DNA from 3 places in the Thermaerobacillus caldiproteolyticus genome. Region 2 is predicted to be linked to each of the others. Evidence: riboswitches for the same ligand, from Rfam matches in the RefSeq annotation. Region 2 holds a riboswitch; each other region holds the start of a gene.
The links. Region 2 has a riboswitch for S-adenosylmethionine ahead of ISX45_RS18100 (YezD family protein). Riboswitches for the same ligand answer to the same signal wherever they lie in the genome.

Region 1 (2,266 bases), 550 kb from region 2:
ATAAAATACTCCCTCTGGCGGTATAACTGATAAATCAACAATTCCTTCATCTAAAAACCATTCTTCATAAGGCAAATCTAATTCTTCCAATCGTCTCGTTAAATGAATTGTCCATTCGCGGTTTTCATGGATAATATAAATCTTACTCATCTTATTTTCCTCCTTTGATTGCCGATAATTGTCTCCGTTCCTCTACTAAAGGCATCACTTGCTTTGCGAACCGCTCCATCTCCTCTAGCTGCGGAGAGAATTGTAAAAGCAATAAATCAACTCCCGCTTCTTCATAAGCTAAAATGCGCTCGGCAATTTGTTCTGGCGTTCCGACGAAATTCGGGCGCAACCCGCGGTTAGATACAGAATAATCTTGTAGTTTCACTTGCAATTCAAGCTGCGATTTGCTGACAAAATCGTTGTATCCCGCATAACCGCTTGATTGTTTCACATCAGTAATGCGCTCTAATTCGGCGAGAGCCTCCTCTTCGCTGTCGCGGCAAATGACGAATGCAGCCATTCCAAATGACCGGAACGGCGCTTTTCCTGCATCCGCACGTCTCTTTTTCATATCGGCAATCTTTTTTGCAATTTCCTCCACTGTCCCTCCATGCATAACATATGCGTCACAATGCTCAACAATCGCCTGCTTGCCTCGCTCACTTTCACCGCCGGCATACAAAATGGGATATGGTTTTTGAACCGGCTTTGGCGCCAAATGAGCATTTTGCACCTCATAAAATTTCCCGCGGAAATGGAATACCTCTTCTGTCCACATCCCTTTTAACACTTGAACAAACTCTTCTGTACGATCATAACGCTCATCATGCGCCGTAAAAATGCCCCCATATTGGCGTGCTTCTTCTTCCCACCAAGCAGACACAACGTTTAGCGTAAATCGTCCATTGCTAATATGATCAATATTCGCCGCCATTTTCGCCGTCACTGCCGGATTATGAAATCCCGGTCGTACTGCTGTCATAATTTCAATTTTTTCCGTTACCGCTGCTAATGCCGCAGCCGTTGACCATGCTTCGAGTGAATCATGTTCAGGACCTTTAATATCATTTAAGTATAACTCGGCAATCAACGTCGTACTATAACCCCATGTTTCCGCTGCTTGAATGACTTTTTTCGCATATTCAAATGTCGCTGGCATTTGCTCATTTTCGACGTTTCGCAACCATCCGCCGAAAATAGGCATCCAAAAACCGTATCTCATTTTACTCTCCCCCTCTACTACTCTATAAAAATAAAAACTTCTTCGATAAGAAGAAGTTTGTTCATCGCTTCATCTTATCTTTCAGAACAAACGGTTCTGCTGGAATTAGCACCTTTCTGACCAATGTCAGCGGTTGCTGGGCTTCATAGGGCCATTCCCTCTGCCTCTCTTGATAAGACTTTCCCTATTAAATTACAGTAATCCTACCACAAAACTATGTTTTAAGTCAATATATTTAAAGCTGGCTTTCCTAAAATGGAAAACCAGCTTTATTATTACACTACAAACCACATTACCCAAATTGAACCAATCACAATAACAATCGCGATAAAAAAGGCATATGCCATGTTAATCGTTTGGATTTTCCCGCTATCACTTTCTGTCATATGCATAAACATAAACAACTGCAAACTCGCTTGCAACATTGCCAGTATCACAATAATGCCAATAATCAATTTCGTCGCTAATCCCGATGACAATACGACCCATAATGCCGCGAACGTTAACACAAGGGATAAAACGAATCCAATAACATGTTTCCAAGGAAATGTTTCATGGTGATCGTTCGTTGCCATCTTATATCACCATCCCTGTCAAGTAAACTAGCGTAAAGATGAAAATCCATACAACGTCAAGGAAATGCCAATACAAACTAACAATGAACACTTTTCGCGCTGTTCGCGGCGTAAAACCACGTTGGAGAAGTTGAATAATAATTAAAATCATCCAACCAATTCCAAGACTCACGTGCGCCCCGTGCGTACCGACAAGCACGAAAAAGCTCGAAAGAAATGCGCTCGTCTGAATCGTCGCGCCTTCATGGACGTAATCAATAAACTCTCTAATTTCAAACGTAATAAACCCTGCTCCTAAAAGAAGGGTGATAATCAGCCACGTCAGCAATCCTTTTAAACGGTTGCGGCGCATTTCATGAATTGCAAGCCCACAAGTGAAGCTGCTCGTTAACAGAAGAAGAGTTTCAATCATTACTTCTTTTACTTTAAACAGCTCCATAGCTGTTGGACCGTGGCCTGTGCGTTGAAATAATACGAG
Region 2 (2,266 bases):
AGGATGGATGTATTCAGGATGGAAACAGACACATTCCAACAAAGAGACGAAAAAACAGTAAAGCAACCACAGGTCAAAGGAGCATCATCACATTTACTTGTAAAAATCAGAAATCACAGACCTTTTGTGAAAAAAATTCAAGAAGATTTCATTCGCCTTGTCTTCCCTCTTCCTAGGTATGGAGCGAATGGCATTTTTGGTGAAGAAACAGAAGATGCGGTTATGGCTTTTCCAAAGCGTACGGTCTCCGCGTTGATGGAATTGCCAGATCTGAAACATTAAGAAATCGTAAAACAGCGGCTGCATCATCAGGAATTCCCATTATCAATTAAAGCGACAAAGGCGCAATGTTACAGCGGGCATTAAAACATCTCGGCTTTGCCCCAAAATGTATGGATGTCATCTACGAAAAGCAAACGGAGACGCTTTCCACCTATGTATACCGCTTTGCGGGATTTATAGGGCAAATACAAGAAAAATTTATGCGTATGGAACTACAGCACAAGTGAGCGTTCTCATCAAACGTATGAAACAGCGGCTTTATAGCCACAATGTTCGCTTCAAGAGGGCGGTTTCTTTTTCATTCTCCTCCCTTTTTATTCTATCTAAAAATAATTCCTATCGAAAAACTCGGGTTGACTTTTGAAAGAATTATGTTAAAATTTTAGTCAATTCCATACTTATCAAGAGCGGCGGAGGGAACTGGCCCAATGAACCCCGGCAACCTACTTCTTCAGAAGCAAGGTGCTAAATCCAGCCAAATGGGAACCATTTTGGGGAGATAAGGTAGAATACGTTACCTCTTCAGTCTTTCCGAAATGGAAAGTTTTTTTATTATCAAAGTCAAAGGCAGTGTGATTCTCTCTCGATCCTATTGTTCTTCACGTGCGCTTCAGGGCGTGAAAGCGATTGGACTCAGAAGAGCTAACTGCCGAGCTAGACAATAAGAAAAGCCAAGATGGCAAGGAGGGACTGTTGTGGGCAACGATCAGCAACAACTCGAGACCATTTTTACAAAAATTAAGGAAATGTTAGATTCCATGAAGTTTGGTTCTATTACTCTTGTTATTCAAGACGGTAAAATTATTCAGCTGGAAAAAAACGAGAAAGTAAGATTAAGATAAATTAAAAAGTACGCTGACTAGACAAACTAGAGGCGGCTTCCCTTTTTTTGCATGCAAACCATAGAGGGGAAGATCGCCTTTTTTTATAGCAATCACATGTAGGGGGAACAACATATGTTAACGTATCATACGTGGGACGAAGAAAAACCGTCATTTTCAAGTGACAATGAAACAAAAGGAGCATTAGATGTTTTGGCTTGGGCATATGACCATTATCAAGATGATATCGTATATGCCTGTAGCTTCGGTATTGAGGGCATCGTCTTAATCGATTTGATCGCCAAAGTAAAACCGGATGCCGAAATCGTCTTTCTTGATACAGGGCTTCATTTTCGTGAAACTTATGAAACGATTGAAAAAGTAAAAAAGAAATATCCATCTCTTCGCATCATTATGAAACAACCAAACTTATCACTTGACGAGCAGGCAAAACAATTTGGTGATGAATTGTGGAAACATAATCCGAATAAGTGCTGTGAATTGCGCAAAATCGTGCCGTTGCGTGAAGTATTAACCGGTGTGTCCGCTTGGATCTCTGGCTTGCGGCGCGAACAATCGTCCACACGTCGACATGTCGAGTATTTAAACAAAGACGAAAAATTCCGATCGATTAAAATATGTCCATTAATTCATTGGACATGGAAAGATGTATGGAATTATGTTCATAAGCATGAGCTTCCGTACAACGAGCTCCATGATAAAGGCTATCCAAGCATCGGCTGCGAACCATGCACTTCCCCTGTTTATGATTTAGAAAACTTACGCTCGGGAAGATGGGCCGGACATGAAAAAATCGAATGCGGTCTTCATGAATCATAGGAGGAGCCGAAAACATGTTAATCACCATTGCTTTTATCGTCTCCTTCTTCTTCGCGATGAACATTGGGGCAAGCGGAGCGGCGGCCGCAATGGGAGTTGCTTATGGGTCCGGAGCAATTAAACAAAAGTATATCGCCCTTCTTCTTTGCGGCCTTGGTGTATTTCTTGGAAGTCTCGGCGGAGGTGAAGTCGTCAAAACCATTGGCTCCGGCATTATTCCTTCATCCATTTTAACGATTAAAATTGTCATTATTATTTTAACGGCTGCAGCAATCTCCTTATTTGCAGCGAACATTATGGGCATTCCTTTATCAACGAGCGAA
Region 3 (2,266 bases), 480 kb from region 2:
GACGCTCACCGCCCCGGTTTGCTCATCTACTTTCCATTTGTTATGAAGCAAATTTGTTTGAAAAGAGAACTCTTTTTTCACTTCGCTACACCTCTTTCATTTTTTCCAAGGCTTGCGACAAGTCGGCAATTAAATCTTCAACATGTTCGATGCCAACGGAAAATCGCAATAAGCGGTTACAGACGCCGTTGGCAATGCGAATTTCTTCTGGAATATCGGCATGTGTCTGCGTCGCTGGGTATGTAATAAAACTCTCGACACCCCCTAAACTTTCGGCAAACGTAATCACTTGTAAGTTCTGTAAAAAGCGATTAACCCACGCTTCATCGCGCAGGCGAAACGACAGCATCCCTCCCCGTCCCGGATACAAGACATCCGTAATATCTTCACAGGCGGCTAAAAATTCGCTAATTTTTCGTGCGTTTTCCTCGTGTTGTCTCATTCGCAGCGCCAGCGTTTTCATGCCGCGAATCAAGAGCCAAGAATCAAACGGCGAGAGAACGGCACCGATGGCATTATGATATTCCGCTAACTGTTGACAAAGATCCTCGCCCTTTGCAACAACTAATCCAGCTAATACATCGTTATGGCCGCCTAAATATTTCGTGGCACTATGGATGACAATATCAGCTCCTTGCTTAATCGGTTGTTGAATAACCGGGGTGTAAAACGTGTTGTCAACGATGAGAAGCAGTCCGTGTCGCTTCGCTAATTGCGCTACTTCTGTAATGTCTGTTTCTTGCATTAATGGATTGGTCGGGGTTTCCAGAAAAATCGCTTTTGTTTTTTCCGTAATCAAATTCTCCACTAATTGTATGTCGCGAAAATCTACATAATGAAAACCTAATCCGTATTTTCGCCATCCTCTTTCGAAAAGTCGATATGTACCGCCATAAAGATCAGCAGAAACTAAAAACTCATCCCCGCTTTCAAATAGTGCTAAAATCGTTTGAATCGCTGCCATCCCGGAACTGAACGCATAGCCGCGATCTCCGCCTTCCAGCTTTGCGATCGCTTCTTCGACAATTTTCCGGGTTGGATTGCCGGTCCGAATATAATCGAAGCCTGTTGACTGTCCGATACCTTCATGACGGTACGCGGTGGAAAAATAAACAGGAGGATTCACCGTTCCTGTCACGTTCTCACTTCTGTTTCCGATCTGCGCCAGTAATGTTTCCAGTTTCTCCATGCTTCTCTCCCCTTTTCCGGTAAAATAAAAAAAGCCTTCTAAGAAGAAGACTTTTTGCATACTCCACGAAGTGCTTCTTCTTATCTGCCGAATTGAAACCAATTCGCTGGATTTAGCACCTGGCCAATAAAACATTGGCTGGTTGCTGAAGCTTCACTGGGCCAGTTCCCTCCGCTTCTCTTGATAAGAATCCGTTTTCTGTTATTCATTTTTCAGATTTTCTTACAATGTAACTCATTCTCACAAATTTTTCAAGTAATTTTTAAAATTTTTATTCATCGTTATATACTGAATGATTCTGCGTAGAAAGCTCCAAACAGTGAGTTTTCTTTTCCGATATACGATTCGTTTACTTGCTGATTTATATAAATTATCAAAAAAATTGCGCTTCATTCTCTTTTACGAGATCAACAAGGTTTGAAGTACTTGTCAAAATCGGATTATCCATATTGTTAAAATTCGAGTGTATCCCTGCCATAAAAAAGAGTTTTTCCCCTAATACAGCCGCACCATATGGAGAAAGATCTTCCATGGCGTCTCCCAGAAAAGAAGGAACAACTTTGTCCCCTTTCTTAATCGTTGAAACACGTTCCATAACAGTTTCCCCAAGTTTTGAAAGCTAATCTATCTTACTTATAAAATCATTTTCATAACAAACACCCCAGTGTGAAGTAGGACCCAGGCAACAACTGCTCCTAGTATAAATTTCTTTTATTTTGAACTTCTCTATGACGAAAAGAGGCGATAGATTACTGTGCTGTATATCCCCCATCAATCACCGCAGCTTGCCCAGTAATGCCTTTTGCCCTTTCACTCGCTAAAAAAAGAGCGTAATCCGCCACCTCTTCCACACTTAATAGCCGTTTTTGTGGAACAAGCGGATAAATTACTTCCTCTAATACCTTTTCTAAAGGCACATTGCGCGTTGCTGCTAAATCTGTTAGTTGATTACGAACAAGGGGGGTGTCCACATATCCTGGGCATAATGCGTTAACAGTAATCCCATAAGGAGCTGCCTCCAATGCAGCCACCTTTGTTAAACCGATTACCCCATGCTTGGCACTATTATACGCTGCC

Region 1: linked by a shared signal. The riboswitch ahead of ISX45_RS15295 (LLM class flavin-dependent oxidoreductase) and the one ahead of ISX45_RS18100 (YezD family protein) in region 2 are both predicted to bind S-adenosylmethionine.
Region 3: linked by a shared signal. The riboswitch ahead of ISX45_RS01830 (methionine biosynthesis PLP-dependent protein) and the one ahead of ISX45_RS18100 (YezD family protein) in region 2 are both predicted to bind S-adenosylmethionine.

What each region holds. Positions count from the first base shown of each region.
Region 1 covers NZ_CP064060.1:3,053,914-3,056,179, forward strand. The annotation lists gene ISX45_RS15290 (ATP-grasp domain-containing protein) at 1-150, opposite strand, end outside; gene ISX45_RS15295 (LLM class flavin-dependent oxidoreductase) at 152-1,213, opposite strand; SAM riboswitch class I at 1,285-1,392, opposite strand; gene qoxD (cytochrome aa3 quinol oxidase subunit IV) at 1,489-1,788, opposite strand; gene qoxC (cytochrome aa3 quinol oxidase subunit III) at 1,790-2,266, opposite strand, start outside.
Region 2 covers NZ_CP064060.1:3,600,000-3,602,265, reverse strand. The annotation lists gene ISX45_RS18105 (peptidoglycan-binding domain-containing protein) at 19-282, shown strand; SAM riboswitch class I at 678-788, shown strand; gene ISX45_RS18100 (YezD family protein) at 1,008-1,124, shown strand; gene ISX45_RS18095 (phosphoadenylyl-sulfate reductase) at 1,239-1,943, shown strand; gene ISX45_RS18090 (sulfate permease) at 1,958-2,266, shown strand, end outside.
Region 3 covers NZ_CP064060.1:338,859-341,124, reverse strand. The annotation lists gene metC (cystathionine beta-lyase) at 1-81, opposite strand, end outside; gene ISX45_RS01830 (methionine biosynthesis PLP-dependent protein) at 86-1,189, opposite strand; SAM riboswitch class I at 1,267-1,379, opposite strand; gene ISX45_RS01825 (hypothetical protein) at 1,563-1,784, opposite strand; gene ISX45_RS01820 (3-hydroxybutyrate dehydrogenase) at 1,939-2,266, opposite strand, start outside.